DNA from 4 places in the Pseudodesulfovibrio methanolicus genome. Region 4 is predicted to be linked to each of the others. Evidence: predicted binding sites of a transcription regulator. Region 4 holds the regulator's gene; each other region holds the start of a gene.
What was found. Region 4 encodes sigma-54, which starts transcription at its own class of promoters, with help from an activator protein. Its sites were predicted from a motif close to CTGGCACGGNNNNTGCTT; they were not measured.

Region 1 (4,973 bases), 960 kb from region 4:
ATGTCATCGGGGACCACTACCGTTACCATGCGCTTGGGATACAGCTTTCCTTTCTCGCCGAGCACTGCGGCGGCTTCCTCGTAGCCGCTCTCAGCGCCTTCGACGACGGCCGAGTTGACGAACCCCTTGCCTCGGCCCTCCGCCGCGTGGGCGAAGAAGGCGTCGACGCCGGCCGCGGTCAGGGCGGCCTTGGTCTGGTTCATCATGTTCATGCGCACGACTGCGATGACTTCCTTCATTAGGCGGCCTCCTCGCTGGCTGCGGCGGTCTCGTTCACGCCGGAGCTGATGGTGTAGACGTCCTCGACGTCGGAGACGAAGATCTTGCCGTCGCCGAACGCGCCCTTGGTGCCGGAGCGGGCGGCGTCCATGATGGTGGTGATCACGAAGTCCTTGTCCGCGGCGTTGACGACGCACATGAGCATGGTCTTGGGGATCTCGTCATAGGTGACCTCGCCGATCTTGATGCCGCGCTGCTTGCCGCGACCGGCCACGGAATATTTGGTGACGGCGGGGAAGCCGTTGTCCATCAGGGCGGCCAGGACAGTATCCGCCTTCTCGGGCCGCACAATTGCTCGTACCATGATCATCATTTTTGCTCTCTCCTATCTCTTCGTTATTAAAGGACTTTAATTGTTTTTTGTTTTCACATCCGCCATGTTTTTGGGCTGGTTGTCCCCTGTAGGCACGGAATTCTCTCGAATTCCGCGCCTGCCGGGGCCGCCGACCGGGCGAAATGTGGGGGAGAACTAGGCGGCTTCCATGATGCCGTAGTCCATGAGCAGTTGTTCCAGGTCTTCAATCTCGAGCGGGGTCGGGATGGTGAACATCTCGTTTTCGTCGATGGCCTTGGCCAGACCGCGGTATTCGTTGGCCTGCGGCACGGAGCCATCCCATTCAATGACGGTTTTGCGGTTGATCTCGGCGCGCTGCACGTCGTTGTCGCGGGGCACGAAGTAGATCATCTGGGTGCCCAGCTTGGCGGCCAGCTCGGTGATCAGTTCGGCTTCGCGGTCGGTGTTGCGGGAGTTGCAGATCAGGCCGCCCAGACGGACGCCGCCGGATTCCGCGTACTTCATGATGCCCTTGCAGATGTTGTTGGCCGCGTACATGGCCATCATCTCGCCGGAGCAGACGATGTAGATCTCCTGGGCCTTGCCGTCGCGGATAGGCATGGCGAAGCCGCCGCAGACAACGTCGCCGAGGACGTCGTAGAAGGCGTAGTCCAGACCCTCGGACTCCTCGTAGGCGCCGAGCGACTCAAGCATGTTGATGGAAGTGATGATGCCGCGACCGGCGCAACCGACACCGGGTTCCGGGCCGCCGGACTCAACACACCAGGTGCCGCCGAAACCGGGCTTGCGGATATCTTCGAGTTCCACGTCCTCGCCTTCTTCGCGAAGGGTGTCGAGCACGGACTTCTGCGCCAGGCCGCCGAGCAGGAGACGGGTGGAGTCGGCCTTGGGGTCGCAGCCGACGACCATGACCTTGCGGCCCATCTCGGCCAGACCGGCAACAGTGTTCTGCGTGGTGGTGGACTTTCCGATTCCGCCCTTTCCGTAAATTGCTACTTTCCTCATGATTTCTCCTCCATGGGTTTGTTTGCGTCGATGAAGCCCTTAAGGCAAGCGCCGTGCCAAACCCGCAACGACATTATAACAAGCTGTTTTCAAAGGAAAAACCAATATGACCACAACAGTGTAGCTTCCTACGAAAAGTGTAGGTTCGCACCACGAACGCAGACACAAGTGTCGCAACCTACAAAAGCGTAGGCAAATCTCTATCTTTTTCGTCAACAAATTTATGTAATGATATCGATATGATATACAAATAATGAGAATTGGCATCCTTCCTGCTCATGGAGAGGCAGCATCACCGCAACAATACTACAAGGACAAACCACATGTTGATCGACACCACACTCAGAGAAGGCGCACAGCTCTTCGGGGCCTACTTCTCCATGGAGGCGCGGAAGCGAATCGTCAGCGGCCTCCTGTCCATCGGCGTGGACGAGATCGAGCTCGGCTGGGTTGGCCAGGAGGGGCTGGACGAACTTATACAGAGTATGGGCAAGCGGCGCGGCCGCAGCGCCCTGTCCGCATGGTCGCCCTGCCGCGAGGCGGACATCCGCAAGGCCGCGTGCCTTGGGATCGACCGCATCAACATCGGCCTGCCCGTGTCAGACCTGCATATCGAAAACCGACTCGGGACCGACCGCGAGGGGCTTCTGGAACGCCTGGCCCGCACCGTGCTCGCGGCTCGGATCCTGGGCATGGAATATGTTTCCGTCGGCTTGGAGGACCTCTCCAGGGCCGATCCGGACTTCGCCCTGAAGGTGGCCGGACTGGCGCAGGACGTGGGCGCGTCCCGCGTGCGCCTGTCCGATTCACTGGGGCTGCTGACCCCGCCCAGGACGGCGGAACTGGTCACGATCTTCAAGAAGGAACTGGACATCGACCTGGCCGTGCACTGTCACGACGACTTCGGCATGGCCACGGGCAATGCGGTCACCGCCCTGTCGAGCGGCGCGGACTTCGCCGACGTCAGCCTGCTCGGCATCGGCGAACGGTCCGGCATCGCGGCCACCGAGGAGCTGGCCGCCTACCTGACACTCAAGGAGAACAGCCATGCGTACAAAGTTGAAGACCTTTGCGACCTCTGCCATTTCGTTTCTCAAGCTGCCGGGGTGCCGATTCCCCGAACCAAGGCGATCGCGGGCAAGGACATTTTCGCTTGCGAGTCCGGCCTTCACGCGCACGCCCTCAGCAAGTCGCCTGAGCTTTTCGAGCCCTTCGACCCCGGTCGCATCGGGGCGAACCGGATGGTCGCGGTTGGCGGAAAAAGTGGGCGAGCGGCGGTCGCCAACGCCCTTGCGGACCACGGCCTCGAACTTCCGGAGCAGGGCCTCCCGGCCCTTGTCGATGAAGTAAGAAAGCTGGCCTGGGAGCTGGAACGCCCCCTGACCGACAACGAACTCTCGAAGCTCGTCAAGAACTAGGAGGTCCCCGTGTTCAAGAAATTCCTGTACATCTGCCTGTGGCTCTGCGTCCTGTCCGGCACGGCCACCACGGCCACGCCGCCGAACGCCGCCCCCGCGGCCGCCGGGATCCAGGCCCGGACCACCCTCAACCCCTAGGGCCGGCATGGATTTTACGGTGCTTGCGATCACCGGCAAGCCGGCCCTGGCGGTCACGCCCCAGCCGCGCTGCCCGTGCTTGCCGCCCGTCAGCTACGCGATCCTGCTTTTCATCGGACGCCACGGCCTGGCCGGACGCCCCGCACACTCAAGTATTCCGGACGGCCGCCAATCCCGGCACCGCCCCGCCTTTCAAGACTCCAGGAGAGGTTTTCATGCAGACCATATCCACGCAGTACGGTGATTTGATTCCCCAATACACGGACGACAACCTCAGGAAACGGGAGATCCTGCCCGTGGAATACCACGCCTCGGGTACGGTCAAATCCGTCCCCCTGGAGAAGCAGACCCTGTTCTCCACTTCGGCCGGCGACATCCCGGGCGAATTGATTTCCTTCCACGAAAACGGGACCATCAACCGCATCTTCCCCCTGAACGGCAAGCTGTCGGGCTACTGGAGCCAGGATGACGAGGCCGGGCTGGCCAAGCCGCTCACCCTGACCACGCCCATCGGCCTGGTCCGGGCCAAGGTCCTGAGCGTCAGCTTCTACGACAACCGCAACCTGCGCAGCCTGACCCTGTGGCCGGGCGAGACTCTGTCCGTGCCCACCCCGGTCGGACCCGTGGAGGCGCGCATCGGGGTCAGCTTCACCCCGGAGGGCAAAGTCCGCTCGCTGGAACCGGCCAAACCCGTCACCGTGCCCACCCGTGCGGGCGAGATGACCGCGTACGACCCGGACGCCGTGGGCGTGAACGGGGACGCCAATTCGCTGGTGTTCGATGAGGACGGGAAGGTCCGCCAGGTGATCACCACCCTGACCAAGCTGACCGTGGTGCACCCGGACGGGCACACCCACTGCCATATCCCGGAGACCCGGGAGAGCCTGTGCAGCGAGGCGGAGCAGGAGGTGGTGCCCATGACCGTGACCTTCAGCGAGGACGAAGTGAGCGTCTCCACCGACCCGGACGTCGCGCCCCTGGTCCTGCCCAGGGAGGGACACGTTTTCTTTGCCGAGCCCCACCTGCCGCAACTGGCCAACCCCTTCGTGGAGTTGCACTGCTCGGTCTAGGCCTGGCTATTCAAGCCCCTGCCGCATCATGAACCGGAAGATGGTCTCCACGAACTTGCCGGAGACCACGTCCGGCAGGGCGAAGCGCGGCATGTCGCCAGACGCCATGGAACCGGTGTAGGCGAACCATATCTCCGAGGATATCTTGTTCAGGGCCGGATTGATCATGGTCCCCCACATACCCCCGGCGTCGTGCTGGTCCAGGCCGAAGGCGCGGCACTGGATGGGCCGGTGCTCGAATATCAGGCATTTGCCGTCCTTGAGCAGCGGGCAGACGGCCCCGGCCTCGGACAGGCAGTATTCCCCGTCCCCGCCGGAGGCCAGGTCGCTGTCCGCCTTGCGCTCGGCCTGGGCCGTGGCCACGGCCCGCTCGATGACCTTGAGGCGCTCCTCGCCGGACAGCTTCTGGTTGATGCGATGGGAGATGTACACGGCCTCTGCCAAGCTCAGGGAGACCGGGGTGGTGCAGCACTGGCTGTGGTCCAGGCCGCAGGCCAGCCCCTTGGTGGCCTGGCCGCTCTCATCCACCCGCGCGACCAGCTCCGCATAGTCGTTGAAGAACGGCGACAGATCCACCAGCCGCTTGAACTCCAGGGACGGCTCGCGCACGGTCAGTTGGCCGGACTGCTTGCCGTACTTGCGCACGGTCCGCCACTGCACGAAGTTGGCCGGCTTGCTCTTGAGCTTCTTGAGCGCCTTGCCCGCCAGCTTGTGGCCCAGGCCGCGCCGCAGCAGGTAGGCGTTGAGCACCGTGCCGGTGCGGCCGAT
Region 2 (4,973 bases), 520 kb from region 4:
GGTCCTTCTTGCCGGTGCCCTTGCCCGCGGCCGCGAACTTGGCGATGGAGCCGAGCGGGGTGGCCTTGGAAGACTGTCCGCCGGTGTTGGAGTACACCTCGGTGTCCATGACCAGGATGTTTACATCCTTGCCGGAGGCCAGCACGTGGTCCACGCCGCCGTAACCGATGTCGTAGGCCCAGCCGTCACCGCCGAAGATCCAGACGGACTTCTTGGTGAACAGGTCGGCGTCGGCCGCAATGGCCTTCAGGTTCTCGTCGGAGGTCCCTTCGAGAGCGGCCTTCAGGGCCTCGCCCGCCTCGGCGGAAGCCTCGGCATCGTCCTTGGCGGCCAGCCAGCCTTCCAGGGCGGCCTTGACGTCGGCGGGGGCGCCGCACAGGGCCTCTTCGCACTTGGCGACCAGGGTCTTGCGGCGGTTGTTCACGCCCATCTCGATGCCGAAGCCGAACTCGGCCGCGTCCTCGAACAGGGAGTTGCCCCAGGCCGGGCCGAAGCCGTCGCGGTTGGTGCAGTAGGGGGTCGAGGGAGCGGAGGCGCCCCAGATGGAGGAGCAGCCCGTGGCGTTGGCGATGATCATGCGCTCGCCGAAGAGCTGGGTCAGCACCTTGACGTACGGGGTCTCGCCGCAACCGGCGCAGGCGCCGGAGAATTCCATGAGGGACTGCTTGAACTGGGAGCCCTTGACGGAATCACGCTTGAAGGCGTCCTTGTAGGACACGGTCTCGGTGAAGTCGAAGTTGGGCACCTGCTCTTCGGTCTGGGTGGCGATGGGCTTCATGACCAGCGCCTTTTCCTTGGCCGGGCAGATGTCGGCGCAGTTGCCGCAGCCCAGGCAGTCCATGGTGTTGACCTGCATGCGGTACTTGAGTCCCTTGACGTCCTTGCCTTTGGCGTCCTGGGTGGCGAAGGCGGCCGGGGCGTTCTTCATCTCGTCCTCGGTCACCAGCACCGGGCGCAGGGCGGAGTGCGGGCAGACAAAGGCGCACTGGTTGCACTGGATGCAGTTTTCCATGATCCACTCGGGGACCTTGATGGCCACGCCGCGCTTCTCGTACTTGGAGGTGGCCAGCGGCACGGTGCCGTCCTCGGAGAAGACGGAGACCGGCAGGTCGTCGCCCTTCTGGGCCAGGACCGGGCGCATGATGTTCTTGACGTAATCGGGCTCGTCGACGTCGGCCTTGACGTCGTCCGCCAGGGTCGCCCAGGCGGCCGGGACCGGGATCTCGACGATGGCGTCGGAGGCCTTGTCCACGGCGGCGCAGTTCATCTCGACGATCTTCGGGCCCTTCTTGCCGTAGGCGGCTTCGATGCCGCCCTTGAGCAGGGCGACGGCCTGGTCGAACGGGATGACGTCGGCCAGCTTGAAGAAGGCGGTCTGCATGACCATGTTGATGCGTCCGCCCAGGCCCACTTCGCCGGCGATCTTGACCGCGTCCACGGTGTAGAACTTGAGGTTCTTTTCCGCGATGGTGCGGCGCATGGAGGCGGGCAGCTCCTTGTCCATCTGCTCGGCGGTCCAGGCGCAGTTCAGCACGAAGGTGCCGCCGTCCTTGATGCCGTCGAGCACGTCGTACAGGTGCACGTAGCTCGGGTTGTGACAGGCCACGTAGTCGGCCGCGGTGACCAGGTAGGTGGACTGGATGGGTTCGTCACCGAAGCGCAGGTGGGAGATGGTGATGCCGCCGGACTTCTTGGAGTCGTAGGCGAAGTAGCCCTGTGCATACATGTCGGTATTGTCGCCGATGATCTTGATGGCCTGCTTGTTGGCGCCCACCGTCCCGTCAGAACCGAGACCCCAGAACTTGCACTGGACGGTGCCTTCAGGGGTGGTGTCCAGGGTCCCGGTCGTGACGAGGGAGGCATTGGTGACGTCGTCCTCGATGCCCACGGTGAAGTGGAGCTTGGGGGCGTCCGCCGCCATGTTGTCGAACACCGCCTTGGCCATGGCGGGGGTGAACTCCTTGGAGCCCAGCCCGTAGCGGCCGGCGGTGAGGACGGGGCCGTTGCCCTGTTCCAGGAACACGGTGCTGATGTCCTGGTACAGCGGATCGCCCAGGGCGCCCGGCTCTTTGGTGCGGTCGAGCACGGACACGTACTTGGCGGTTTCGGGCAGCACGGCCAGGAAATGCTTGGCCGAGAACGGGCGATACAGTCGGACTTTGATCAGGCCGACCTTTTCGCCCTCGGCGACCAGGCGGTTGACCACTTCCTCGATGGTCTCGCAGGAGGAGCCCATGGAGATGATCACGCGCTCGGCGTCGGCGGCGCCCACGTAGTCGAAGGGCTTGTAGTCGCGGCCGGTGAGGGCGGAGACCTTGGCCATGTACTCCTCGACGATGGCCGGGATGACCTCATAGTGGGAGTTGGAGGCTTCACGGCCCTGGAAATAGATGTCCGGGTTCTGGGCGGTGCCGCGAACGTCCGGGTGTTCCGGGTTCATGGCGCGCTTGCGGAAGGCGGCCACCTTGTCCATGTTCAGCAGGGGCTTCATGTCGTCGTAGTCGATGGTCTCGATCTTCTGGATCTCGTGGGAGGTCCGGAAACCGTCGAAGAAGGAGACGAAGGGCACGCTGGCCTCGATGGTGGACAGGTGGGCCACCAGGGAGAGGTCCATGACCTCCTGGACGGAGGCGGCGGCGAGCATGGCGAAGCCGGTCTGGCGGCAGGCCATGACGTCCTGGTGGTCACCGAAGATGGACAGGGCGTGGGCCGCGAGGGCGCGGGCCGACACGTGGAAGACGCAGGGCAGCAGTTCGCCCGCGATCTTGTACATGTTCGGGATCATCAGGAGCAGGCCCTGGGAGGCGGTGAAAGTCGTGGTCAGCGCGCCGCCGGCCAGGCCGCCGTGCACGGCGCCCGCGGCACCGGCCTCGGACTGCAACTGGCGGACCTCGACGGTCTGCCCGAAAATATTCTTGCGGCCTTGCGCGGCCCATTCATCGGCGATCTCGCCCATGGTGGACGAGGGCGTGATGGGGTAGATGGCGGCGGTTTCACTCATGGCATAGGCCACCCATGCGGCGGCGGTGTTGCCATCCATCGTTTTCATCTTGGACATTCGATTCTTCTCCTATTGGTGGTCGTCTGAATTATTGGCGTCCGCCGAGCGGACCCGTTCATTTGAAGACACAGGGCTTACTCAACAACCGTGCCAACTTTGTGAAAATTTAAATCAACCGGAATTGCAACTAGTTATGGGTATAGTCGCTCGAAGGGAAGCGATTCCGGCAATGCGGGCAGTCTGAAAAATAGGACGGAATGCACGTTCTGGACATGATAATGTCCCGGACCATGGACTCTTTTTGTCCGAGGCTGGCGGGATGGGGCCAAAAAAGTGCCTGTCCAAAAAAAAGGACAGGCCGGGATATGCCGGAATACGGGCTTATTCAGGGGTCACCGTGCGGTGGCTCCGGCCCAGGCCGGTCCGGCCTTGAGGATCTTTTCGTGGACCGGACAGGACTCCACGTGCGCTCCTTTCAGGTAGCCGGAACTCATGAGAAATTCGCCCACGATTTCACCGCCCACGAATTTGAAGCGCTTTTTGAAAAGCTTGACCCAGTCCGCCTTGTCCAGGGGATGGTGGGCGTCCAACCAGTTCTTGAACGAGCCGTGCTCCCGTTGCAGGTCGAGGATGGCGTTCGCGTTGTGGATGGCGGCGTTGACCTTGAGGCGGTTTCGGATGATCCCCGCGTCGTCCAGGAGCCGGGCGCGGTCCGATTCGCCGTACGCGGCCACGGTGGGGATATCGAACCCGTCGTACGCGCTGCGGAAATTTTGTTCCTTGTTGAGGATCGTCCGCCAGCTCAGCCCGGCCTGGTTGATCTCCATGACCAACAGGGCGAAGAGCTCGGTGTCGTCGGTGATGGGAAACCCGTACCGGGTGTCGTGGTAGACGCGGTCCACGTCGTCCTTGTCGCGGACGGCGCAGAAGTCGCAATAGGAATCGAAGTCGGCCATGGGGGCTCCTAGAGGGACAGGCCGTACTTCTTGAGCAGGCCGTAGAAGTGGGAACGGGAGAGCTTGGAGACCTCGAGAATGTGGGGAAGGTCGCCGTCGCACTGGCGGATGAGTTCGCCCAGGTAGACCTTCTCGGCGGTGCTCTTGAAGTCCCGCAGGGTGGGCAGCTCCTGCTCGAAGATGTCCTCGAAGATGTCCTGTCCGATTTTTTGGACAGGCTGCGCGTAGGGCGCGGGGGGCTCCTCTTCGGGCGCCGCATTGGTCATGCGTTCGATCTGGGCCTTGGCGATCTGGATGCGCAGTTCGCGCGGCAGGTGCATGGCGTAGAGGGTTTTCTCGTTGCCCGAGGTGACCACGGCCCGTTCCAGGATGTTGAACAGCTCGCGCACGTTGCCGGGCCAGTCGTAGCTCTCCAGGGCCGGGTTGAAGTCCGAGCCGAAGGATTTGGTCGGCATGCCGTACTGACGGCAGAGTTGGCTGACCCGGTAGGTGCACAGGGCCTTGATGTCCTCGGGGCGGTCCCTGAGCGGCGGCAGGTGGATGTGCATTGTCTTGAGACGATACAGCAGGTCCGACCGGAATGTTCCCTTTTCGACCATTTCGTCCAGGTCCCGGTTGGTGGCGGCCACCAGCCGGAAGTCGCTGGTCTGCTCGCGGGTGTCACCCACCGGCCGGAAGGTCCGTTCCTGCAGGACGCGCAAAAAGGCCTTCTGCATGGACAGCGGCATCTCGCCCACCTCATCCAGGAACAGGGTTCCGCCGTCGGCCAGCTTGACCAGCCCGATGCGGTCGCTCTGGGCCCCGGTGAAGGCCCCCTTGCGGTGGCCGTACAGGGTGGACTCCAGCAGGGATTCGGTCAGCCCGGCGCAGTCCACGACCACGAAGTTGCCGGACTTGCGCTTGGAATTGGCGTGGATGGTGGAGGCGAACAGCTCCTTGCCCGTGCCGGTCTCGCCGGTGATGAGCACGTTGGTCTCGGACCGGGCCGCCTGGGACAGGAGGTTGAAGCTGACTTT
Region 3 (4,973 bases), 400 kb from region 4:
CCCCTGACGCGGCCCTTCGGCAACTACGCGGGCAACGTCTTCCAGGGCGTGGTCATGGTGGGTGGCAAGCCCGCCCCGTATACCCGTGTGGAAGTGGAATTTTACAACAAGGACGGCAAGCGCAAGGCCCCCAACGAGCGCATGGTCACGCAGGAAGTGATTGCCGACGGCCAGGGCGTGTTCACCTTCGCCTGTCCGTGGAAGGGGTGGTGGGGCTTTGCCGGCCTGAACACCGCCGACAAGCCCTATGAGGGCCGCGAACTCGAAATGGGCGCGGTCATCTGGGTGGAAATGAAGTAGCCTGTCCCTGTCCGGCAGGCCCTTGGCGTCACTCCCGGCGTCAGGGCCTGTCGGACGCCCTTTCGGCCATCCGGCTCAGGATGGGCGTGACGAACTCGTCCGGCAGGGCGCCGCAGGCCGCGCCGAGGTAGGCGCCGACAATGGAGCCGATGACCAGGTTGGACCCGTCCGGGCTGACCGCCACCTGGAACAGGGTGCCCACCAATGTGCCCAGGACCCCCCCCATAAGCCAGCCGTCGTTGTTCACCCCCCGGTAGGGTTTCATGCCCCGCCAGGTGCGGCAACAATCCTTCAGGAAAAAACCGGTAAACCCGCCGAGAAAGGCCCCCAGCAGGGTCAGCAGCATGCCCGGAAACGCGGTATGCAGGGTGAAGCCGTACCGGACCGATCCTTCGATGACGCCCGCGAGGCCGCCGATGGCCAGCAGGCCGTGGAAGCTCTTCTCCTTGGCGTCCGGCCGGGGAATGAATTCCTTCATGTGTCCTCCCGCGCCGGGAAATATCTTCCGCATCCCGGCGTCTGTCCTGTCTCTTGCCAGATTCATGCCGCTGTCCAGGCCTTTTTTGCCCCGTCGTGAAATACCTTAAACAGCTGTTTGAAAAGACTTTTCAGTTTTACATTTTTTACCCCGTCATGAATGCATTGGCAGTTTGTGCAAATAGTAACGCAATGTTTCCGGGACGGGATGGAACCGCCGCATCTGGGAGGGTGCTGGAGGCATTGGAAGAACGCTGCCGCGTGCGGCAACGAAGGGGGAAGGATGAAACGCGCATCCGCATGTTTTGTGTTGAGTTTTCTGGTCTGCCTGCTGGCGACCGCGTCCGTGGTCCAGGCAGGCGGTTTTGCGTTGTACGAGTGGGGCAACCGCGCCTTGGGCATGGGCACGGCCAACTACGCCACCGGTGATGATGCCTCGGTCATCGCCTACAACCCGGCGCTGATGACCAAGCTCGATGGCACCACCAATCTCTACGGCGGCGTCACCGCGGTCTCGCCCAACTCCGACGTGTATATCAATGGACAGAAGAACCAGACCCAGAATCAGATTTTCGGTGTCCCGCATGCCTTTGCGACCCGCAAGCTCAACGACGACTGGACGATCGGAGTGGGCGTGTTCACCCGCTTTGGCCTGGGCACCAACTACGACAACAATTGGGCAGGCAGGACGCTGGTCAAGGATGCCCTGCTGGAAACCTTTTCCTTAAATCCGAGCGTCGCCTACAAGGTCAACGACAAGCTGTCCATTGCGGGCGGCGTGGAGGTCATCAAAGGCCGCTTCATCGTTCACAAGGATATCCCTGTCGCGGCCCTCGGCGGAAACGTCAAGACCGACGTGTCCGACACCGCCCTGGCCTTCAACCTTGCCCTGGCGTACGACGTCAACGACATGTTGACCGTTGGGCTTACCTACCGCTCCCCCGTGCATTTCGAAGGCCAGGGGAGTGTCGAGGTGGCCAACGCCGGCTTTTACGCCAACGGCAAGGGCGATTGCACCATGACCGCCGATTTCCCGGCCAGCTACACCGTGGGGGTCGGCCTGACGCCCCTGGATGACCTGACCGTCGAGTTCGACGTCGTCTACACCCAGTGGGAGCAGTTTGACCGCATCGAGTTCGATTTCACCGGCTCCGGGCTGCCCGACAATAATCAGGATTTCAACTACAAGTCCACCTGGCGCTTCCAATTGGGGGCGGAATACCGGTTCACCGACGAGTTCGCCCTGCGCGCCGGATACGTCTACGACCAGACTCCGATCCGCCATGAGTACTGTTCGCCCATGCTGCCCGCCAACGACCGCCAGATGTTCACGCTGGGCGCGGGCTACAAGTGGGACGACTGGACCCTGGACGTGGCCGGCATGTACATCATCACCAAGGAGCGCACGGGCCTGTCCATGACCGACAAAGCCAGTACCTTCGACGTGGACTTCAAGCATGGCCGGACCTGGGGTGTCGGCACCTCCATCGGCTACAGCTTCTAGATCGGCACCGGTTTGAAAGTACAAGGCCCCTGCTTCGGCAGGGGCCTTTTGTTTGGCTCATGGCATGGTTTCCCCCGGGCGGTGCGCCCGCCGGGTTCGCTGTCGGCTCCGTCGTTCAGCCGCGCCGCCGCTTGAGAAGCCCGAATCCGGCCAGGCCCGTGAAGCCCGCCGGCAGCAGGGCTACGGTGGGGGGCTCGGGCGCGGGAGTGGCAACGGGTTCATTGTAGGTGAAGTCGTCCATCACCAACAGGGCCCCCGCGCCGCCTTCGTTGGCGGCGTAATCGGTGCCGCCGGAGGCGGACAGGACCAGGGTGTCGATTCCCTCGAAATTGAAGGAGAACAGGTTGGCGGACAACGTGTCCACGACGACCGAGGCGTCGTAGAGCAGGGAACCGCCGAAAAGCCCCCTAACGGTGATGTTCAGGCCGGAGCTCCAGGCGGCTGGTGAGGTGCGCTGTTGAAAGTGAATGGGGAGGCCTCGCTGCGGGGTATGCTGAGATCCATTGCATAGCCGTTGTATGCGGAGTAGTGCGGACTGACCGTGCCGGTCGGGCCGGGCAGCGGAGCATGATCGGCCTCTTGCCGTGGCCCCTATGCCGCGAAGAGAGCCGTTCGGGGCGGTTCGTGCCGACCACCCCTTGAGTTTCTGGCGCGGCGGCATGGCTCGCGACGCCATGGTTGACAGGCTTCCGCTAAATGTTGATGAGTTGGCAGTGAGGAACACATGATAGAATTCAATACCGTTACATTCGCTTATCCCTCCGGGGACGAGGTCCTGTGCGGAGTTTCCCTGGCCGTGAAACAGGGCGGCCTGCTCGGGCTGGCCGGCGCCAACGGCAGCGGCAAGTCCACCCTGCTCGCCCTGATGGCCGGATTGTACGCCCCCACCGGGGGAGGGCTGGAAGTGGCCGGACGGTCCAGTCCCGGGCACGAGGGGGACATTCGTTCCATTTGCCGGTTGGTCATGCAGGACGCGGATCTGCAGATTCTCGGTGCCACGGTGGAGGAGGATTTGCTCCTGGGCCGAGGGCGGGGCGAAGCGGCGACGACCGAGGCCCGAGCCATGGCCGAACGGTTCAGCCTCTTGAAATATTGGGACCGCCCGGTACAGACTCTGTCCTGGGGTACCAAGCGCAAGCTCTGTCTGGCCGCAGCCCTCCTGGACCGGCCGCGGGTACTGCTCCTGGACGAACCGTTCAGCGGCCTGGACTATCCCGGCGTGCGCGAGATGCGCGCTCTGATCCGGGCCAACCGGGAGGCCGGGTTGACTCAGGTCGTCTCCAGCCACGACCTGGAGAGTTTCATCGACCTGGTGGACGGGCTGGCCGTGCTCGACAACGGCGAGCTGGTCCTGAACGGTCCGGCAGAGACCGTCCTGGACCACGTGGCCGAGCACGCTGTGCGCCCGCCGGGTTCCTGGACCGCATGCCGGACCATCGTGCCGTGGGACGAAGGGGGGCGCCGATGATCGGCGTGGCCGGACTGGTCCGGGCCCTGGATCCGCGCCTCAAGCTGGCAGCCGCGCTGCTGATCGGCCCCTTTCTGTGGAAGGTTCCCGTGTTGGCAGCCACCGCCTGCGCCGCATTCCTGCTGGTTCTGGACCGGGCCCTGGCCGCCGGGCAGCCGGGCGGCGGCAAGATGGTCCGCAGCCTGCTTTCCTTCGTCTTCTTCTGGGTGGCGGCCAAGCTCGTCCTGGACGGCCTCTCCGGTGTGCCGGTGGAGGCCATGGCCCGGGACGCGGGCCAATTGGGCGTGCGGTTGGTGGCCCTGGTCTTGCTCGGCCTGGGCTTGGCCCTGTCCTCCTCTGCCCGCGCCCTAGGGTTGGCCGTGGCCTGGGCGCTGCGGCCGTTTTTGGGCCGGAAGCGGGCGTGGCGCATCGCCCTGTCCCTTTCCCTGATGGTCCACTTCCTGCCTGTCTGCCTGTCCACCCTGTCGGGCGTGCGCGAGGTGGTCGCCCGGCGCTTCCCCAAGGCGGGGTTCTTCCGGCGCATGCGCATGATCCCCCAGGCCGTGATCCGCAATCTCGGGCAGAAGACCTGGAACCAGACCCTGGCCGTGGCCTGTCGCGGCCTGGACCGGGCCGGGGCCTGGGAGCCGGACTTCGCCTGGTCCGTCCGGGATTGGTTGGGCTCCGCCTTCGTGCTCGCGGCCGCCGGGGCCATGTTTTTCCTCTAGTCCTTCCCGACCCGTATTGACGGAATGCGCCGTCCCTCCTACTGTTTGCTAAAAAGGGCAGCTTTGCCCGTCAGACCGCAATTTCCAGGGGGAAATCATGTCCACCATCACCCAGATGACGCCGGATGAGGCCCGCAAGTTCATGGAAGGCAGCAAACCGGACTCCTACACGCTCCTCGATGTCAGGCAGGAAGTGGAATACGAGCAGGACCATATTCCGGGGGCCAGGCTGGTGCCCCTGTCCGAGTTGCCCGACAGGTTCGACGAATTGGACAAGGAGCGCCCCCTGCTGGTTTATTGCGCCTCGGGCGGCCGGTCCATGGCCGCCGCCGGACTCCTGCAGGGCCAGGGGTTCGAGGACGTCAACAACCTGGTAGGCGGCATCTCCGCCTGGGAAGGCGAGGGCGCTTTCGGCCCCATGGAACTGGGCATGATCGCCTTCACCGGGGCCGAGAGCCCGGCCGAGGTCATTCTCAAGGCCTACGCCATGGAGAACGTGCTCCAGGTCTTCTACGTG
Region 4 (4,973 bases):
GCGCGGAGAAGAGCCTAGACATGGTCGCAGGCACCTCGTCCACGGTGACAAAGGAACTCTTCACCGCCTGGGGGATGGCCAGGGACATGATCTCCTGCTGAAGGATGTCGTGGGCCAGTTCGTCGTTGGCCACAACAACGTTTTTGGCGCCGGTGTACGGCAGCCACGTCTCGATGATCTGGCCGTGAATCAAGCGGTTGTCGATACGAACGAGAGTCACGGCATCATACCTATTTTTTCGCTTTTTTACGCAGCATCGCTCCGGCGACCTTGATCCCCTGCTGCCCCGCTTCCATGACCTTTTCGGCCAGTTCGGGCAACTTCATGGACCGGGCCTGGAGCGCCGCTACTACCATGGGGAGATTGACGCCGGTAATGACTTCGAGATTTTCCGACTTCATGAGGGAGAGGGACATGGTCGTGGGGGAACCGCCGAACAGGTCGGTCAGAGCCAGGACGCCCTTGCCCTGCTCAAGGGACTGGATCGCCTTGCGCACGCCTTCCAGGGCCTCGTCCACGCCCTTTTGCACGTCAATACCCACGGCCAGGCAGTTTTCCTGCGGTCCCATGACCATTTCCGCGGCCTGGAGCAGGCTCTCGCCGAAGGTTCCGTGGGTGACCAGCACCACGCCGATCACAACGTCTTTTTTGTCAGTCTTTGCAGCCATGTCTAACCGAGTTCCATGTGTCGATGTTCGATCGATACCGTATACCCTTTTTCCTTGAGGGTTGCCAGCACCGACTCGGCCACGGAAACCGACCGGTGTCGTCCGCCGGTACAGCCCAGAGCCAGGGTGATACGGTAGCGCCCTTCTTCGGCGTAAAGCGGCAGGAGATAGAGCAGAAATTCATGGAAACGCTTGATGAACCCGGTGCCCGTCGGGTTGCCCAGGACATAGTCGGAGACCTCCTTGTCCAGGCCGGACATGGGGCGCAGGGACTTGTCGAAATAGGGATTGGGCAGGAAACGGAGGTCGAAGACCAGATCGGCCTCGGACGGGACGCCGTACTTGAAGCCGAAGGTGATGATGTGCACCCGCATGCCCATGCCCACTTCCTCGAGGGACGACCATTTGGTCTGGATGACCCGGCGCAGATCGTGGATGGAATAGTCCGTGGTGTCCAGGACCAGGACCGCCTCTTGCCGCACCGGTTCCAGGAGTTTCTTTTCCATCTCCAGGGCCTGTTCGAGGCCGAGGTTGCGGGATTCCAGCGGATGTGGCCTGCGCGTGGTGGCGTAGCGGCGGACCAACTCGGCCATCTTGGCTTCGAGAAACAGGACCTGCGGGGTGATGCCGAGTTCGGCGAACCCTTCCAAGGCCTTGCCCCAGCCGTCCACGAACTCGAACTGACGCAGGTCCATGCCGAGCGCCAGGCCGCGATACTTGGTGTCGAAGGAGAGGATGAGGTCGGCCAGCTTGGGCGACATCTCGGAGGGCAGCCCGTCGATGCAGAAGAACCCCAGGTCTTCGAAGACCCGGATGGCGGTGCTCTTGCCGGATCCGGAGAGCCCGGTGACGATCACTACGGGGAAGGGGTTGGTCGAGGTCAACGGAGTCCGCCCATGAGGTTATACGACCTTGAGAAGGGCCCAAAGGGCTTCGAGATCATCGGCCGACAGGAACGCCTTGCGGAATTCCTCGTCCTTGAGAAGACGGGAGATCTGGGCCAGGACGCGCAGGTGCATACCCGCCACCTGTTCCGGGGCGAGTACCAGGAAAAATATGGTGCACGGGCTGTGGTCGAGCGCCTCGAACTCCACGCCCTTGCGGCTGCGGCCCACGACCACGATGACCTTTTCCAGGTCTTCGAGCTTGCCGTGGGGGATGGCGATGCCGTCCCCTATGCCGGTGGAGCCGAGTCCTTCACGATCGAGAAGGACTCGGACCGCGCGGTCCGTGTCCATCTCTGGATATTGCTCGCCCAAGGGGGCGACGAGTTCCTTCAGTACGTCCGACTTCGTCTCGGACTCGAGTTCGGGAAGGATCAGTTCCTTCGCCAGATAATCACTGAGTTTCATGCTTAGTTTCCGGGGTCGATAAGGCCGTAATCGCCGTTCTTTCTCTTGTATATCACGTTGACGCCGTCGGTCTCCGCGTTGAGGAAGACCAGGAATTCATTGTCACGGGCATCGAGCTGCATGGCGGCCTCGTCCACGGACATGGGCTTGGGCTCGTATGCATCGGTGCCGACGATGGTGGGAGACGAACCGGGGGCGATGTCCTCGTAGGACAGGTAGTTCATCTGGACCATTTTATTGGGACGCGCCTGTCTGGGGCGGTTCTTCATCTTTTCACGCATCTTGCGAAGCTGGGCTTCCAGCTTGTCCAGGACCATGTCGATGGTGGAGTACATGTCTTCCGAGTCTTCATAGGCCGAGATATGGATGCGATCCGAATTCAGGATCACGTCCGCCTTGTGGCGGAACTTGTCGACCAGCAGGTTGACCTGGAGATCGGCCTCCGCGTCGGGAACGTATTTCGCTACCTTTTCAAAACGCTTTTCCGCGTACCCCTTGAGGTGATCGGAAGGATCGAAGTTCTTGAAAGTGAAGCTGATGTTCATACGCTGCCTCCTGGTTGAGAGTGCTTCAAGCAGAATCTAGAAGTACTGCTTACGTTTTGAAGACGAAGGAATGCCCATGGCCGAGCGGTATTTGGCGACCGTACGCCGGGCGATGTTCACTTCCAGCTTTTCCTGGAGGATTTCGCCGATTCGCTCGTCGCTGAGCGGTTTCTTCGTGTCTTCGTCTGCGATCATTTGCTTGATGAGCGCCTTGACGCTCTCCGAGCCCACCTGGGAACCGTCGTTCAGGTCCAGGGCCGAGTTGAAGAAGAACTTCAACTCGAAAATGCCGTGCGGCGTTGAAACGTACTTATTGGTCGTAATCCGGCTCACGGTGGATTCGTGCATTTCGATGTCCTCCGCCACCTCCTTGAGGATCAGGGGTTTGAGCTTTGTCACGCCCTCCTCGAAGAATGCCCGTTGGAAGCCGACAATGCTCTCAACTACTTTATACAGGGTTCGCTGCCGCTGGTACAGACTTTTCATCAACCATGCGGCGGAACGCATCTTTTCCTGAAAATACTCCTTCTCCTTGTCGGCCGCCCCCTTCATGGAATCCATGTAGAAGGTGTTCATCTGCAACCTCGGCATGCCGTCCTCGTTGAGGATGATGACGAAGTCGTCGCCGTACTTGTAGACGAACACGTCCGGACTGACGTAATGCGGCTCGGTGCTGGAAAAATTGGCACCCGGCATGGGATCGAGCGTCTGCATCAGATCCAGGTACGCCTTGAGATCGTCCATGGATATCTTGAATTTGCGCGCCAGAGGCTTGTAGCGGTTCTTTTCCAGATCCTCCAGGTGATCGCTCACCAGGGAGACCAGGATCGGATCGTCGTATCCGAGGACTTCCATCTGGACCAACAGGCACTCCTGCGGGGTGCGGGCCCCCACGCCGACCGGGTCCAGATGCCGGATACGGTTCAGGACGGACTCGACCTCTTCATCGGAGGCCTGGACCATAGCGGTCAGTTCCTCCATGGAGGCCTGAAGATAGCCGTTGGAATCGAGGTTGCCGAGGATGACATCGCCGATGGCCAGTTCGTGCTCGGTGAAATTGGACAAACGCATCTGCCAGTTCAGATGTCCCTCCAACGAGGGCTTGGAGGCCAGGCGGGCTTCCAAGGACATGCCCTCCTCGGGCATCTCCATGTCGCGGGACAGGGCTTGCTTGGAGGTGGAGGAAAATTCGCCGAGGTAGTTCTCCCAGTCCGCGTTGCGGACCAGTTCCTCTTCGGCCTGGGATTCGGTCAGCACTTCCGGCTTGTCGGGGACCTCGGTGTCGGTCTCGGTTTCGTCAAGGAAAGGATTCTCCAACAATTCCTGCTGCACCGTCTCCAGCAGTTCAAGCCGCGACAATTGCAGCAGCTTGATGGCCTGCTGCAACTGGGGCGTCATGACCAGTTGCTGTGAGAGCTTGAGCTGTTGCCGAAGTTCCAATCCCATGATTCGTTACTCGCTTGAGGTTGTGCTTATCGGTTGCCGGATAAAGAAACTTTTTTTCGACCGCCAGATATTTTTTCCGGTTCAACTATGTCATAGCGGATTAAAGGATGCAACACAATTGTGCTAACATCCTGTTTCTATTAATAATTAATCAAATATGTTCTGGTATGAAAAAAGTGTACCAACCTTTGGGGACGGTGTAAATCGGGAAAGCGGAAAAAAAGACGGGAGGGGGCGGCTTACAACCGAAAATCCTCGCCCAGGTATATCTGCCGGGCGCGGCTGGACTTGACGATCTCGGAAGGAGCCCCTTCCAGGATGATCGTGCCTTCGTATACCAGATAGGCTCGGTCGCAGATATTCAGGGTTTCCCTGACGTTGTGGTCGGAGATGAGGATGCCGATTTCCATGGACTTGAGCACGGAGATGATCTCCTGGATGTCGATGACCGCGATGGGATCAATGCCCGCGAAGGGCTCGTCCAGCAGAATGAATTGGGGATCGAGGATGAGCGCCCGGGCGATCTCCAGCCTGCGCCGCTCGCCGCCGGACAGGAACATGGCCGCCTGATCCGCCAGCTTGGTGATGGTGAACATCTCCAGGAGTTCATCGGCCCTGGCCCGTTGTTGCCGCGAGGTCAGGGAGGTCTGTTCGAGGATGATCTCCAGGTTCTGGCGCACGGTCAACTTCTTGAAGATGGAGCTCTCCTGGGGCAGATAACTCACCCCCATGCGGGCTCGCTCATGCAGGGGTTTGCCCGTGAGCACGCGACCGCCCAGGGAAACCTCCCCGGTGTTGGGCTGGACGATGCCCACAAGCATGTAGAACGTGGTCGTCTTGCCCGCGCCGTTGGGGCCGAGCAGGCCGACCACCTCGCGGGCGTCGAGTTTGATGTTGATACCGTGCACGACCTCTTTCTGGCCGTACCGCTTGGACAGGTTCGTTGCGCGCAGACCCTCGGC

Region 1: a site for sigma-54 is predicted at 1,840-1,857, ahead of V8V93_RS16910 (LeuA family protein). Genes of this name have one in related genera too.
Region 2: a site for sigma-54 is predicted at 3,138-3,155, ahead of nifJ (pyruvate:ferredoxin (flavodoxin) oxidoreductase). Genes of this name have one in related genera too.
Region 3: a site for sigma-54 is predicted at 2,812-2,829, ahead of V8V93_RS14525 (PEP-CTERM sorting domain-containing protein). Genes of this name have one in related genera too.

The regions. Positions count from the first base shown of each region.
Region 1 is NZ_CP146609.1:3,593,495-3,598,467, forward strand. Features, by position in the region: gene V8V93_RS16895 (P-II family nitrogen regulator) at 1-239, opposite strand, end outside; gene V8V93_RS16900 (P-II family nitrogen regulator) at 239-592, opposite strand; gene nifH (nitrogenase iron protein) at 749-1,579, opposite strand; gene V8V93_RS16910 (LeuA family protein) at 1,903-2,997, shown strand; gene V8V93_RS16915 (hypothetical protein) at 3,007-3,135, shown strand; gene V8V93_RS16920 (hypothetical protein) at 3,351-4,205, shown strand; gene V8V93_RS16925 (dual specificity protein phosphatase family protein) at 4,212-4,973, opposite strand, start outside.
Region 2 is NZ_CP146609.1:3,147,733-3,152,705, reverse strand. Features, by position in the region: gene nifJ (pyruvate:ferredoxin (flavodoxin) oxidoreductase) at 1-3,058, opposite strand, end outside; gene V8V93_RS15070 (DNA-3-methyladenine glycosylase I) at 3,394-3,957, opposite strand; gene V8V93_RS15065 (sigma-54-dependent transcriptional regulator) at 3,966-4,973, opposite strand, start outside.
Region 3 is NZ_CP146609.1:3,026,080-3,031,052, reverse strand. Features, by position in the region: gene V8V93_RS14540 (DUF4198 domain-containing protein) at 1-300, shown strand, start outside; gene V8V93_RS14535 (hypothetical protein) at 341-778, opposite strand; gene V8V93_RS14530 (OmpP1/FadL family transporter) at 1,061-2,281, shown strand; gene V8V93_RS14525 (PEP-CTERM sorting domain-containing protein) at 2,397-2,645, opposite strand; gene V8V93_RS14520 (energy-coupling factor ABC transporter ATP-binding protein) at 3,006-3,749, shown strand; gene V8V93_RS14515 (cobalt transporter) at 3,746-4,456, shown strand; gene V8V93_RS14510 (rhodanese-like domain-containing protein) at 4,554-4,973, shown strand, end outside.
Region 4 is NZ_CP146609.1:2,628,882-2,633,854, forward strand. Features, by position in the region: gene V8V93_RS12500 (PTS sugar transporter subunit IIB) at 1-220, opposite strand, end outside; gene V8V93_RS12505 (PTS sugar transporter subunit IIA) at 231-668, opposite strand; gene rapZ (RNase adapter RapZ) at 671-1,552, opposite strand; gene V8V93_RS12515 (PTS sugar transporter subunit IIA) at 1,571-2,020, opposite strand; gene hpf (ribosome hibernation-promoting factor, HPF/YfiA family) at 2,023-2,565, opposite strand; gene rpoN (RNA polymerase factor sigma-54) at 2,602-4,011, opposite strand; gene lptB (LPS export ABC transporter ATP-binding protein) at 4,251-4,973, opposite strand, start outside.